DNA from 3 places in the Paenibacillus sp. 1-8 genome. Region 1 is predicted to be linked to each of the others. Evidence: predicted binding sites of a transcription regulator. Region 1 holds the regulator's gene; each other region holds the start of a gene.
The links. The regulator LexA, encoded in region 1, represses DNA repair genes until DNA is damaged. The targets are predictions, from matches to a motif close to CGAACATATGTTCG.

Region 1 (4,991 bases):
ATTGGCGGTAAATGGTATTTTCCAGCTCGTGAAATAAGAGCTTTTTTGAAATATGGTTCTTAGAGCAATAAACACATTATAAGGAAACGAGCGAAAAATATTTACTTAGAATAATACATAAAATATTACAAATAAACATATAATTGTATTGCCATGCTGTTATAGCAAATATAGAATTATATTGTTGGTTACAACTGAGTGAAGGGGATATGTGTTATGTGGGAGCCTATACGGTTCTTGCTATTTTCTAATGTTGAAACATTTGCGGCGTTTGTTTTAATGCTTACTATTTTTAGAATCCGAGCTTTAGATTTTGTCTGGCCTGCCTTGTTTATCAGCCTAATCATGAATTTGCAAAGTATGGTGTTGAGAGAAGAAATGTCGTTGTCTTTTTTTGCTCCGACTATAAACATTATATTATTCACATTATTGATAACTACTGTTGTAAGGATGCCCATTATTTGGGCAGCTATTATATCCATTACAGGTACGTTTTTGTATACGCTGTTTCAAGCAATAATCATAGTAATGCTCTTTGGTACATTGACATCAGACATGCAGACCTCTCCAGAGGGATCGTTAGCTCAAGCTGTAACCAGTGCATGGGTGTTAGCTATATCATGGTTGCTATTTAAATTCAAAATAGGCTTTACAGCAGATTATGAAAGCTTGCGTTTTAGGTGGGAACATGTACTTGTTGTTATTTTAATAATTGGGGTATTAGCAGCTAGTACATTTATGTTCTACGTCAATAATTTTCCTTTGAGTATTTTATTTATAGCTTTGGCATCTGGAATGTTCCTGTACTATGCGCTAAAAACGGAGCGTGATTATTATAAAAAATCTTGATTCTATCGCTCTTGATATTGCAACTCATATCAAAACAGTTGTACCGGATCATCCAGCTTCTATTGCAGTTTTAAAACATGGAATAGTCGTTGTGATTAATACAGTTTCAATCATTTTGTTAACTATTGGTATTTCATTTATTACGGGTAAGGTGCAGGAAACTGTACTGGCGATGATATCTTTTTCTATACTGCGTCAAGTTGTAGGAGGAATACATTTAAAGAGCAATATAGTGTGCATTGTTGTATCTACAGCTTTACTTACCGCCCTGTCCTTTGTGAATTTAAACTATAATTGGACAGTTATTACTTCGATATTAAGTATAATACTTGTCTTAGTTTATGCTCCGTCTAGAATAGACGGGAAGACTCGTATACCTAAACGGCACTACCCATTGTTAAAAATTTGCGGAGTTGCAATAATAACACTTAATTTGTGGCTGGCTTTTCCGGTGGTAGCTGCTAGTTTTTTTGTTCAGAGCTTAACATTAATAGAGAGGAGGTGCGAAAAATGAAAAGTCCTAAATTTAGTAAATTTAAGATTGGCATGTACTATAATGCTGCCATATTACTAACTTCACTTGCAGTTGTATCAGTGAGTACAGCGAGTTTGTCTTGGATTCACAGTCCCGAACCACCTGAAGAACTGTTGAAATAAAGTGGGAAATATATGAAATGCTAAACTTAACCGTCTCAGCTGATGATTCTCGAGGTATTTAACAAGGGCGAAAACATACCAGTAGACAAGGTTCTTTTCATATCTAAAGGACGTAAGAGGGATCAGATTCTAGTTCACACATTCGAAAAAACATATTACATGATCGGCACCCTAAGACATTGGGAAAGCTTCCTGAATAATAATGGGTTTGTGGACAGAAGCAATACTCTGAATGTGGAAAAGGTGAAATTGTTAATGGCATTTTCAAAGACGCTTACTTTGAATGTGAATAACAAAAACATCGAAGAGGTGTCCGATCTCTTATCACCGATTTGACGAGGGTATAGAGGAAATGGGTTTCATTAATTCGAACATAATCTTCACTGGAGTTGCTACTAGATAGCGGCTCTTTTTTTGTCAAAAATAACTCGGCTTATATTGTCGAATCATAAGAGACATTCATCACCCTGATTTTTGTTCATATGTCCCTAATTTTAGGAATTGATATAGGTAAGAGTTTCGAATTTCAAGCCCCTTATTATTGGTTGAATTTCCGTTTTACACTATAATGCGGCACAAAAAAGCGGGAAGAAATCCTTCCCGCTTTTCGCTTAAAAACAATCATTAACGTCTGCGTTGTCTATCATTTACGCTAAACAGATTAACGGCCAGTGCATTACCTCTAGCGCGCGCAATAGCTCTTTGATTTGAACGGATCGATAATCCTCTTCTTCTCACATTACGTTTGAAATGTTTTTTACACATGATATCACCTCCTTTCACAGGAAAAGAAAAGAAGGTACGATGAATCTTAGAAGCGTTTATGATTCCGCTTACGGTTGCGCTTGGAAATTTTGATGTTCAATGCATTGGTGGCTAGTGCGTTACCGCTTCTTGTTTCGGCAGCAGCGGCTTGAAAGACTTTTACGACCAGAAATTTGTTCTTACCAATACGATGCTTATACGTTTTGACTCTATTTTTGATCATCTGCATATCTCCTTTGCTAAGGTCTACTTTATTCATATGTCAGTAGCACTAACAATGTATCAGCATAAATCTATTAAAACCAAAATGAAGCTATTACCTATGACCCTGATATTTAGAAACTAATAAAGTATAAAGGTAAGGAACGCAAAAAAACTCATGCTTACCTGCCTTATCCTTACCAACTTTACGTTGTAGGAAAAGTTACAGTAGATCAGCACGAGCAAAATGATAAAAGTGAAGATAACAAACGGGGAGAAGTATATTACTTACTATAAAGGGCTTTAAGTTTTTTCTGGTAATATGTTTCCTGCTCAAGAATGTGATTCATTTGTTCAGAAAGCTCTTTATATGCTGGACTGTCCTCTGGGTAGTTATTTCTTTCGGAAAGTACAGCTTCAAGTTGCTTTTCCAATGATTTAAAATGGATAATTATTTGTATGTAATGAATGCGATCAAAGGTTGTTCTGGTTGAATTCTCCTTAGCATACACATAATCCATTGTTGGACCTGTAAAACCTATTACGATAAAAGTCATAATAAACACTGAAATTATAATTTTTTTCATTTAATCTCTCCTTAATAAAACTATAAATATTAATATACCATATTTATCCAAAATAATTACAAAGTTCTTTTTGACCCCCCAATAAGCAGAACAGTAATTGCAGATATATACCGATTAATCCATGGGCTATCAAAAGGGAAAAGGATAGTAGTGAGGTAGATTCTATGTAAATAAGATCAATACAAAACCGGCCTGCTATGGGCAGCCGGTTTTGTTGTAGCGGGAAGAATAACGGGGCTGAAAAATGAAAAATCAGTGGAAGTCCCGGAAGAGTCCTACAACCTTGCCCAAAATACTGACGTGCGTCAGGCGAAGCGGTTCAAAGGCTGGATTTTCCGGTTGAAGTCGGATATGATCTTTTTCCTTGTAAAAAGTTTTAACAGTAGCTTCGTCCTCGTCCGTCATGGCGACGACAATGTCGCCGTTATCGGCTGTCTGCTGCTGACGTACAATGACATAGTCTCCGTTGGCAATACCAGCCTCAATCATGCTTTCTCCTACAACAGATAACATGAACATCTTATCCTCACCAACAAAATGCTGGGGAAGAGGAAAGTAATCTTCAATATTTTCTGTTGCTGTAATCGGCAAACCGGCTGTTACTTTGCCGACGACCGGAACACGACTAATAGAGTAATTAATCAAGTTGCTGTTATCCGATTCGTCTTGGCCGAGTAACTCGATAGCCCGTGGTTTCGTTGGATCACGACGAATCAGGCCCTTTTTCTCCAAACGATCCAAGTGACCGTGAACCGTAGAACTGGAGGCCAATCCGACAGCTTCACCTATTTCGCGCACAGAAGGGGGATACCCCTTTAGACGCACTTCATTGCGGATAAATTCAAGAATGGCCTGCTGGCGGCTTGAAATCTTAGACATACCGTATCAACCCCATTTAGTAACGTTTGGGAAAATTATAGCATAGAACCTCCGTTCGTACAAACATAAGTTCTAAATAATCCCTAAAAAAATTACGAACTTTTGTTCTCTTTTCTATTGAACAAAACAAATGTTCGTGTTATATTGTGAAAAAATATAAGAACGAACGTTTGGAGGACGCAGCCAATGATGAAATATAGCACATATCAAAGTATTTTTCCAATGAATTTAGAAAAGATGCATAATATCCGGAATGAGAGAAGGGCACAGCTTGTACGGACCATTTCCAACAGTCTTCTGCCCAAACTTCTTATTCTGGTTATCGTTGCCTGGATCGCAGGTGCAGGTGTACTGACAGTATTCGCGGCTCCTTCGGTTTCGAATGAAGAGGTGACCAAACTTATTGTACAACCTGGGGATACATTGTGGCAGATTGCCTCCAATCATAAACCGAAACGAATGGATACACGGGTATATATAGAAGGAATTGTTCGGATTAACGGACTGGAAGATCGGGGAGTGCAGGCAGGCCAGATTTTAAAGCTTCCGTATTTCTGATCTGAGCTTGTCAGAGGACGTAATGAGGGAACCTTGACAAGCTCTTTTCTACATGTCAAAGTGTATTATATCTTTGCTTATATGGAGGGGACAGAATTTGGATATAGACAGCTTGGTACAGCGCATCAATGAATTGGCTCGCAAAGCAAAAGCCGAAGGATTGACGGAAGAGGAAACAGTAGAGCGCGCCAATCTTCGGGAAATTTATTTGGATAATATTCGCCGTAATTTCCGGCAGCAACTTGATACGATTGAAATTGTGGACGAAGATACGTCGAAGGGAAATGGTGGGCTGACGCATTAATGTTGCTAAAGCGGCTTAGCCCGCGTAATTTGCTTTTCGTTTTTTAGGTATCTATTTTTGGTATCTATATAGATTAGGATTGGTGGCAATGGTTTTTACGCAATATATTTGGGAAGGGAACTGAGAGATGGCCCGGTCATTTGAAAGAAAAGTTCGCAAAAACACAGCGCATTTGAATAAATCGCGTAAAA
Region 2 (4,991 bases), 670 kb from region 1:
AATTGCGCGATCAGCTGCGGCAATGCCTCGGACGGATGGGAAGCATACTCCCATTGCGTTGCCCATGGGTCCCGAGGCAAAGGATATGCAGCCAACGGGTGCTCTTCCAGAGCAGGGAACAGTTGACGGACATGCCGTACCAACTCTGACGGCAACAACGACTTTCCCTCTTCGTCGGTCACGGCGTAGCTCATCCACAGACTGCTTCCGGCTGACGTGAGCGCCGTATACGCAAGAAAACGTTCATCCAGCAGACGTCTTGTCATATCCGGCGCCAGTTCCACGCCCCGTTCATTCAAGGCGGTCCGTTCCTGCTCATTCAGCACGCCATCCTCATGAAATACAGCTGGCATCACACCTTCGTTCATACCCAGCACAAAGGCATGTTGAATACCAGCTACACGAGTACGGTCTGTGTTTCCGACCAGCACCTGATCCAGAGCTGGCGGAACAAGACCCATACGGTACTCTATCAGCCCCGTTTCCAGCACACCCGCAAACAAAGAAGTGTCCAGCTTCTCGTCACCCATCATTTCGACGATCTGATCCAACAGCTCAAGCACCGCATCCCATACCTGACGATGCTCCTTCGCCTGCTCGGGATTTCCCGCTTCCTCAGCCTGATGGATCAATTCATCCAGCTTATGCCCAATTTCCGCATCCTCCAGCAACAAGTACACCGCTTCACATTTCTCAAGTGCAGTACGAGCCTTACCCAGACGTTTCTCAAACGCACGTAAAGGCGTCACGATCACATCGCGGCACAGCTCCATTAGATCCAGCGTTTCGTCCCGCTGACGATTTCGCTCCTGTTCCTCCAGCTCCAGCGAAAGGCTGGGTACCGCCTGCCAAGGTCGTCCGTCAGTCCAGCGACTTCCCTGTATTCCACAGGCCAATGCATAGTTTTCCAGACGGTCCATATCCTCGCGGCTGACCCGCCCATTCTGGGGCAACAGAAGATCCGTTTTGACCGCACGAAATACATCCTCGTACCGCCAACGCCGCTGGACGATATCCAGCGAAGCTCGAATCATTTCCACCAATGGATGATGCAATACGTTTCTGCGCTGATCCAGAAATACCGGAACCTCATATTGTTTGAATATCGGCTCCACCCACGGCTCATAATCCTCAATCTGGCGTACGAACAGCGCCATTTCCCGATAACGTGCTCCCTCATCTCGGGCCAGGCGGCGCATTTCGCGCACTGCACCCTCCAGCTCCACACGTCGGTTCGCTGCCGCATACAGTTTGATTTCTTCTGGCTGCTTGTCTTTCCATTGCTCCCGCATCTGCTGCTGACGCATGGGTCGTTCCTGATTCCGATACCCCGCACGCCGTTCAAAATCTGCCTCCAGATACGCCAACGCCGGACGGTCCTTAAATCTCGGAAGCGGATCAGGTCGCAGCAATTGTGTCTGCGTATCGATCATCAGCTCGTCTGCCATCCCTTTAAGCTTTACATAGGTAGCCGCCGCAGGATGAAATAAATCCAGTTCATGCGGAAGCTGTCCACTCTCGTAGCTGCGGTTGCAGGTCAGCGCGATCGTCAACGAAGAAGCGTGCAGCATAAGCTGCTCCACCACCTTGTATTCGTGCGGCGTAAACCTGCGGTAGCCATCCATCCAAATATCCGCTCCACGTACAATGGAAGATTCGGCAATCTGCTCCACCAGCATACGCAGCGTATCCTCGCCGTCAATATATTTAAGCGCCAGCTCTCTTTCAAAATCCTCATAGATCAGACTGATATCCTTGAGCTTGCCGCGCAAAATCGGAGTCGATTCCCCCGCCGCATTCATTCGCTCCAGTTGCTCCGGTACAGACCGGGTATCATTCCCGTACTGCTTCAGCTCTGTAAACAGCGTATTTAACCGATCTACAAAGCCCAACTGGTCTCCCGAATCCTTAAATAAACTCAGCTCATCCTTGCGACGACGAATAATTTTATATAAAAGCATCTTCTTGCCTTCCGCCGTCACAGGTACCAGCGCCGAACCCCCGGTTTCCTGCATGACCAAATAGGCAAGACGATGGAATCCCATGACCTGGGCGCGCACCGTCCCCTGAATACCGTTTCCGGCTTCTGTAAGCAGCGCATGCTCGGAAGCAAATGACGATTGCTCCGGCACAAGTAACAGCATAGGCTTGCCTAGCGGTTCCTCGCGTAGCATAGCCGTCATTTCACGGCGGATTAACGTGCTTTTGCCGCTGCCTGAGCGGCCAATTACCAAACGAACCGACATGATGCGGCCTCCTTTCCAACGAACAACATTCTATTCAACAGTATAGCATATGAGGCAAGGGAGAAAAGAACGTACGTTTGCCATCTTGTAGCATTTTATCCTCCCTCAAAAAAACAAACAGTCCCGCAGGTTGGCTTGGTTCATGCCTTCTCTACAGGACTGATCTATGGATAAAACGAGCTAATCTACTTATTCAGCTACCTTATAAGGCGGTTGACTGTGTATGAATTCTACAGTTGTGTCCGGCTACGCACCTCAAAAATGGCAAATTTCAAGTAATGTCCTTCTTCCACACCTAAAATTTGGGGATGGTCCTTGCCAGCCGCTCTCCAATCCACCAGACGGAGGATTTTTCCGGCATCTGCCGCTGCTTCCTTAATCGTGTCCAGAAACAGCTCTGGCCGCATGTGGAATGAACAGCTCGCAGTCACCAAATAGCCGCCCTCATTGACCAGCTTCATCCCGTGCAGGTTAATATCCTTATATCCCCGCGTAGCTCCTTTGACCGCATTCTTGGTTTTGGCAAAGGCTGGCGGATCAAGAATCACCACATCAAAGGTACGTCCGCCCCCTGCTGTCAGCGGCTTGGAAGTATCTCCTTTACCCCCGGCCCGCGCGGTGCGTTCCTCTACGCCTTTAACCTGATTGCGCAAATATTGGAAAGCATCGTCCACGACAAACTCCACGCGTTCCTCAAAGCCGTTCAGCTTGACATTATCCCGTGCGCTTTCAATCGCGTGCTCGGAAATATCAAGACAAGTTACTTTTTTAGCACCGTATTTGCAGGCATTGAGCGTAAAGCTTCCCGTATGTGAAAAGCATTCCAGCACGGTTGCACCATCCCAGAATGGGAACTCCACAACCTTGCCGCTTTTGTTCACAGGCTTCATGACCGCTGTGCCACCGTCACCCTGCTCTGCTGCTACTTCCTGTAGCGTAATTCCGCTGCGTCCTCCCCAACCCGTCATCAGCGGCGCAATCGCCGCACGATTCTCACGCTGGTCGAAGAAGTAGCCTGTCTTCTGGCCCTCAACGATATCAACCTTGATATGCAAGCCATTTTCCGTTACCACAACATGACGCGGGCAGTCGCCATATAAAGGCCCCTTGGTCTGTTCCAGTCCCTCCAACTCGCGGATAGACACATCACTGCGCTCATATATACCGACAGGACCAATCACGTCAACGAGTGCGTCCCTGATTTCTTCCCTGCGGCGATCCATACCGAGCGTTAATAATTGTACGACCAACACGTCGCCAAAACGGTCAACAATCAGCCCGGGTAAAAAATCAGCCTCGCCGTATACCAGCCGATACGCGTCTCCCCCGGTCACAAAACGTTCACGGTGCTCCAGACAATCGCGGAAGCGTTTGGCAAAAAAGCTTTGATCCATCGCTTCCAGCGGCTCGTAGGACATCACACGCACCGTAATTTGTGAGGCTGGATTATAGTAACCCGTCGCTAAATAACGGCCCTGATGGTTTACGATATTGACCAGATCACCTGCCTCCGGTTCACCCTCCACCTTGGCTATTTCATTTTTAAACACCCAGGGGTGCGCGTGCTCCAGCCTTTTTTTGCGGCTGCGTTCCAATATTACTGAAGGCAAAGTCTTTCACTCCCATTCTTGGATTACTCAAAGTGTTAAAAGTGTGGTGTTCGATGGGGCGCGGCTCCGCGGTTCATTTGATCTTACGATCGCTGTTGCAGGGGGATTCTCTAGATTTTATAAATGATTTAATGGTAAGAATCCCCCTGCAAAGGCGAACGCTACGCTTCTTCAGATTCAAATGAACCGCTACGCTACTGCCGCCTTTATATCGACGTCACATTTTAAAGCTTGTGAAGTTCTATAAAAATTTTCGTTTTCCTAAAAAAACAGCTCGGTCATGCTTGTCATGGCTGTCCTCGACAGATCATAGGCTGTTACATAAGCGCTTTAGCGTTACTGTGAAAGAATCGGTATGCTTCGGTTCACGCTAAAAGTAACTCAAAAAAATATCATAATTTTAAGGATTCGTAAGATCAAATGAGCTGCGAAGCGCCTCAGTCACCAACATAAAATACCTTTAGAAAAGGGGCTACGCCCGTGTTTATTCATGTTATTTTGCCGCTGTGCGGTGGGCTGCTTATTTTCTTGGGCGGGATGAAGCTGATGGAAGCGGCCCTCCGGCATTTGGCTGGCCCCTTCCTCACCCGCTGGCTGAACCGAGCCACCGTTTCCCCTTGGCGGGGCATGCTGTTCAGCTCAGGCATTACCGCCCTACTGCAAAGCAGCACCGCTGTAACGGTGCTGACCATCGGACTGGTCAACGCCGGGCTGTTGACCTACGGCCGCACGCTCGGCATCATCCTCGGCACCAATATTGGTACCTGCCTGACCACCGAGCTAATGGGTCTCCAGCTAGGCAAGCTGGCTGTTCCGCTGCTCTGCGGCTCGTTGCTTTGCTGGAGCGCCGCCGTCCTGTGGGGCGAGGCTGTCTCCAGCCGTCAGTATGCGTCTGCCGGGCCACCATCCAGCCCCAATCAACTCAGCCGTCCGCAGGCTGTACAATATATCAGCCTCGCCTTTGCCGGATTTTCGCTGATCCTTGCGGGTATCCGCGTGATGCAAACAATCGGCCCTTGGATTGAGCAGGCCGGGTTGTTCCGCTGGTTTCTTGACCACGCTGCGGCCAACATGTGGTGGGCCTTCGCCGCTGGGGCCTGCCTGACCGCACTGGTTCACAGCAGTGCCGCCGTTA
Region 3 (4,991 bases), 750 kb from region 1:
TTATATCTCCACGCACCTGATTCCATTTCTTGCGTCCGACAACCAAAGCGCTCTCCCATTCCTCCTGATCGCTGACCTCACCTAAAGCTTCCCCGATAGAGGCTTTAGAGATGCCCTTTTGACGCAGTTCCTGCCTTACCCACATCTTCCCCTTCCGCTGGCTCGTTATGCGCTGTCTTGCCCACTGACGGGCGTATAGATCGTCATCCACAAGTCGCTCCCGCTCCAGACGGTTCAACACTTCATCAATAACAGCTTGACCCATTTCCTTTTGCGTCAAACGCTGCTCAATCTCCTGACGTGTACGCGGCTTTCGTCCCAAATAACGAAGCGCGTGCACGTATGCCTGTTGCTTTTCGTCCGCCAGAACGATTTCTTCCAGCTCCTTTTTGACGAAAGTCGTTCCTTTGAACATATTGTACTTGATCATTACATCTTCCAATATGGACAATGAATACGGGCCAAAATGAATCGTGTATCTTCCGCGTTTCCTACCCTGCCCCTGTTCCACCCTCGTAACCATCAATTCCTCATGATCAGGAAAAAGGGAAATGCCTTGCTGCTCATTTTCCTTCGAAGTGTGTTCACCTTCATCTTCCAATTGCAATGTGCTTCCCTCACTTTGATATTCACGAAAGCAAGCTGAGAACGCCCGCCACGCAAAAGTAAAATGCAGCTGACACGCAGGCCACATTCGATGCAAAAATACCCTGCACAACTGTACAGGGCATCAGAATCATGCTATTCAAACGGCTGTGCCATAACCCTTGGCTCCAGTTCACAAAATCAGGATTCACCAAGCTTTATTCAAGCTCCAGCAATTCCTGTTCTTCCTTGGCTTGCTGTGCCAACTCTTCTTCTGTCGGCGGAGCTACCGTCGTAATCAAATTGCTGGCCACCCGAATTTTTTGTTCGATCGCGCTAGCAATGTTCGGATTTTCCTTCAAAAATTGCTTCGCATTTTCACGGCCCTGACCTAGTCGTTCACCTTCATAGGAATACCAGGCTCCGCTCTTATCAACAATGTCATACTCCGTACCAATGTCGATCAAACTGCCTGCCTTGGAGATGCCCTCGCCGTACATAATGTCCACTTCCGCCTGACGGAAAGGAGGTGCGACTTTGTTCTTCACCACTTTAATACGTGTGCGGTTACCTACAATATCATTACCGTTTTTCAAGCTTTCAATGCGGCGGACATCCAAACGAACTGTAGAATAAAATTTCAGAGCACGTCCACCTGGTGTCGTTTCAGGGTTACCGAACATAACACCTATTTTTTCACGTAATTGGTTAATAAAGATAGCAATGGTGTTCGACTTGTTAATAGCACCGGACAGCTTACGCAATGCCTGTGACATTAAACGGGCTTGAAGACCAACATGGGAATCTCCCATTTCACCTTCAATCTCCGCTTTTGGCACAAGTGCCGCTACAGAGTCAACAACAATAATGTCTACTGCTCCACTACGTACAAGCGCTTCGGCAATCTCAAGTGCTTGCTCTCCTGTATCTGGCTGCGATAGCAACAACTCATCAATATTGACACCCAGCTTGCTGGCATACGACGGATCAAGAGCATGCTCGGCGTCGATAAAAGCGGCTTGTCCGCCTGTTTTTTGTACCTCTGCTATAGCGTGAAGAGCTACCGTTGTTTTACCGGATGATTCTGGTCCATATACTTCAATAATTCGGCCTCTCGGGAAGCCGCCCGTTCCTAACGCAATATCCAAAGCAATCGAACCACTGGGAATTGTTTCCACTTGCATGTGGGTGGACTCACCCAACTTCATAATGGAACCTTTACCGAATTGCTTTTCTATTTGACGGAGCGCCATATCCAGCGCAGCACGACGATCTGACAATAAACTCACATCCTTCATTGTTTGTAGTTTAATAATACCTTGTTTTGACACGCTTGCCAAGCATTTTTTCGAACATACATTCGTTTTTTTTGTTTGGTAGGTTCTCTTCTATACTTCCATCTGTCTCTTAAATCAAAAAAAGAACCGCAGGCAAAAAAGCTTTTGCAACGGTTCTTCCGATAATATGATTATACCATTAATCGTCTACCTAAAACAACTCTATGAAAACTCGCGTCGTATACAGCTCCTTAAGAGAGCTTCTCATTTTCCACCAGTCTGCGCCATAATCTGTACAGGATTGCCTTAACAGACCGCAACCGGATCGTTTCACGATTCCCGCTCAGCTTCAGCTCGTAAACCTCAGTTTCCTTGTCACGCTCGGCAATACCGATATAAACCAGACCGACTGGCTTCCGCTCAGAATATCCGGGTCCAGCTACACCTGTAACCGAGAGTCCGAAATCAGTGTCCATGACCATTCTTGCCTGCTCCGCAAGGACAAGGGCTACTTCCTCGCTTACTGCGCCGGGCGCATTGTCCCCCTCCAAATAATCATGAGGCACGTTGAGCAGCTTCTTCTTCATTTCATTGGAATAACACACGATACCGCCCTGAAACATAACTGAGCTGCCTGGAACGGAAGTGATGTGCTCCATCAGCATTCCACCTGTGCAGCTTTCTGCCGCGCTAACAGTCAGTCCGCGATTGGACATCAAATCCACAATAACCTTCTCCAGCGTGACGTCCTCGCTCGCATACATGTATTCCGAAAGACGCTGCTGAATTTCTGCTTCCGTAGCCCCCAGCTTAACCAGCGCCTCGCTCTCGCTGGCCGCCTTGGTGGATATACGGATCGTGACCTCTCCCTCCTTGGCATAAGGAGCAATGGTCGGGTCTGTCTGTGATTTGATCAGATCCAGCAACCGGGTTTCGAGAGCAGACTCACCGATTCCTGCAAACTTTAGCATTTTCGAATAAATCGACATTTCCTTACCGCTCAGCGCTTGCTGGAGCAACCAAGGTTTTGCCTGATTCTCGAACATCGGCTTAAGTTCCTTCGGCGGACCAGGCAAAATCACATAATATTTACCTTCCTGTGCAATCGCATCGCCCACAGCCAGCCCTGTCTCATTTTCAAGAGGGATAGCTCCTTCAATAGAAAGCGCCTGACGGCGGTTATTCTCGGTCATCTCCACACCGCGATTACGGAAAAACTGTTCCAGCTTATCCATAGCGAGACGGTCTATATGCAATTTACGCCCCAGCACAGCAGCAATTGCATCTTTTGTCAAATCATCCTGAGTCGGTCCCAAACCACCCGAGAACAAAATAATATCCGCACGCTTCTGAGCCAGACGCACCGCTTCCTGAAGTCGATCCATGTTATCGCCGACAACCGTCTGAAAATATACATCAATCCCAATCGTAGCCAACTCTTGTGACAAATATTGGGCATTTGTATTCACAATTTGTCCAAGCAATAATTCAGTTCCTACTGCGATGATTTCAGCTTTCATTGTTTCTGCCTCCTGTAGAGCGAATGTTGTGGGAATTATACAAAGAAACAGCAATAAGCAAACTCCCTATCGCTGTTCCCATGAAACGTATCCTGTTAAACCTTGGAGGAGCGGAGTAAATGACTGTTCTTTACAAAATAGTCAATGCCCGAGTAAATGGTAATTAACGCAGCCGCCCATATCGCTATCAAATCAAACGGAATACCCAGAAAAACAAACGGGAAATTATTAATGAGTAACGCTACAATGGCAACGATCTGGATGACAGTCTTTATTTTGCCCCAGTTGCTTGCAGCGACCACAGAGCCATCCAGTAAAGCAATTTGACGCAGACCGGTAACCGCAAACTCACGGCTAACAATGACAACAACAATCCACGAATCAATCTTGCCCAATTCCACCAAAGAAACCAAAATAGCAGTTACCAAAAGCTTATCCGCAAGAGGGTCCAGCAATTTTCCCAAGTTGGTGACCATGTTATTTTTACGGGCCAAATATCCGTCAAGACCATCCGTGCTGGCAGCTATGAGGAAAATAATAGCCGCAATCAACTGATTATACGGTAGCTTGAAAGCTTCGATCTCAATCGGCGGCGGATAGAAATCAAAATCCACCAGCAAGGCCAGCATCATCACCGGGATGAGGCAAATCCGCGTTATTGTAATTCTGTTGGGTAAATTCACAACACACTCTCCCCTGATTATCGTACTTGATTAAAAATGGCAGGCAGTTTTCGGATTGAATTCAATCCTATGTAAGTCGCTTTTGACTATCGCTATACACCTGATCGTCTGCATTTTCGTTACAAGTATAATATGGTGTAAAACGCATGTCAAAATAACCTGCCGCGCATCAAGTATCATTTTTTCTTACAATCTGCATGAGGGAAAACGGCTTTATTTCATATTCGTAAATTGAAGCTCCAATGGCAGATCAGCTTTGCGCAACAACTGAATGACTGCTTGCAAATCATCCCTGTTTTTTCCAGTCACACGGATCTGATCACCTTGAATCTGACTTTTCACTTTCAGCTTGGAGTCCCGAATAAGAATGTTAATTTTTTTGGCATTATCCTGATCAATCCCCTGCTTGAGTGCAAGACGCTGGCGTACTGAACCCAAAGAGGCTGCTTCCAGCTTACCGTACTCCACATTTTTAAGGGATAAACCGCGCTTGGCCATTTTGGATTGCAAAATATCAATTACCGCATTGAGCTTGTATTCGTCTTCCGATGCAATCGTAAGAGCTTCCTTTTCAAGCTTAAGGCTGCTTTTGCTCCCCTTAAAATCAAATCGTGTTTCAATTTCACGCTCCGTCTGATGAACCGCATTGGTCAATTCCTGCATATCCATTTTGGAGACGATATCAAATGAATTTTCTGAAGCCATCGTTTCACTTTCCTTTCCACAACAAAGTTCAATAACTAATTATAGGCTAGTCATTTACAAAAATCCAATAATCCGCTCACTAAAAAGGCGCTCTTGCCAGTTAAGCTGACAAAAACGCCTTTATTTCATTCCACAGTCAACATATCTAACTGTGGCTGCGGGTCGGATGCCGGAACATATCCAGAAGTCCGAGCACAATGTGAGCAAGACCAAAGCCCAGT

Region 2: addB (helicase-exonuclease AddAB subunit AddB) is a predicted target of LexA. The motif match lies at 2,313-2,326, and genes of this name have one in related genera.
Region 3: recA (recombinase RecA) is a predicted target of LexA. The motif match lies at 1,935-1,948, and genes of this name have one in related genera.

The regions. Positions count from the first base shown of each region.
Region 1 covers NZ_CM149995.1:2,907,278-2,912,268, reverse strand. The annotation lists partial or broken gene AC0WRU_RS13190 (group-specific protein) at 1-63, shown strand, start outside; gene AC0WRU_RS13185 (hypothetical protein) at 217-849, shown strand; gene AC0WRU_RS13180 (accessory gene regulator ArgB-like protein) at 827-1,363, shown strand; gene AC0WRU_RS13175 (cyclic lactone autoinducer peptide) at 1,360-1,506, shown strand; gene AC0WRU_RS13170 (LytTR family transcriptional regulator DNA-binding domain-containing protein) at 1,549-1,842, shown strand; gene AC0WRU_RS13165 (hypothetical protein) at 2,318-2,494, opposite strand; gene AC0WRU_RS13160 (hypothetical protein) at 2,757-3,059, opposite strand; gene lexA (transcriptional repressor LexA) at 3,312-3,938, opposite strand; gene AC0WRU_RS13150 (LysM peptidoglycan-binding domain-containing protein) at 4,128-4,496, shown strand; gene AC0WRU_RS13145 (DUF896 domain-containing protein) at 4,594-4,800, shown strand; gene AC0WRU_RS13140 (hypothetical protein) at 4,928-4,991, shown strand, end outside.
Region 2 covers NZ_CM149995.1:3,579,953-3,584,943, forward strand. The annotation lists gene addB (helicase-exonuclease AddAB subunit AddB) at 1-2,246, opposite strand, end outside; gene AC0WRU_RS16405 (class I SAM-dependent rRNA methyltransferase) at 2,477-3,856, opposite strand; gene AC0WRU_RS16410 (Na/Pi cotransporter family protein) at 4,337-4,991, shown strand, end outside.
Region 3 covers NZ_CM149995.1:2,158,778-2,163,768, reverse strand. The annotation lists gene AC0WRU_RS10135 (regulatory protein RecX) at 1-607, opposite strand, end outside; gene recA (recombinase RecA) at 804-1,865, opposite strand; gene AC0WRU_RS10125 (competence/damage-inducible protein A) at 2,114-3,382, opposite strand; gene pgsA (CDP-diacylglycerol--glycerol-3-phosphate 3-phosphatidyltransferase) at 3,478-4,065, opposite strand; gene AC0WRU_RS10115 (YajQ family cyclic di-GMP-binding protein) at 4,279-4,770, opposite strand; gene AC0WRU_RS10110 (hypothetical protein) at 4,916-4,991, opposite strand, start outside.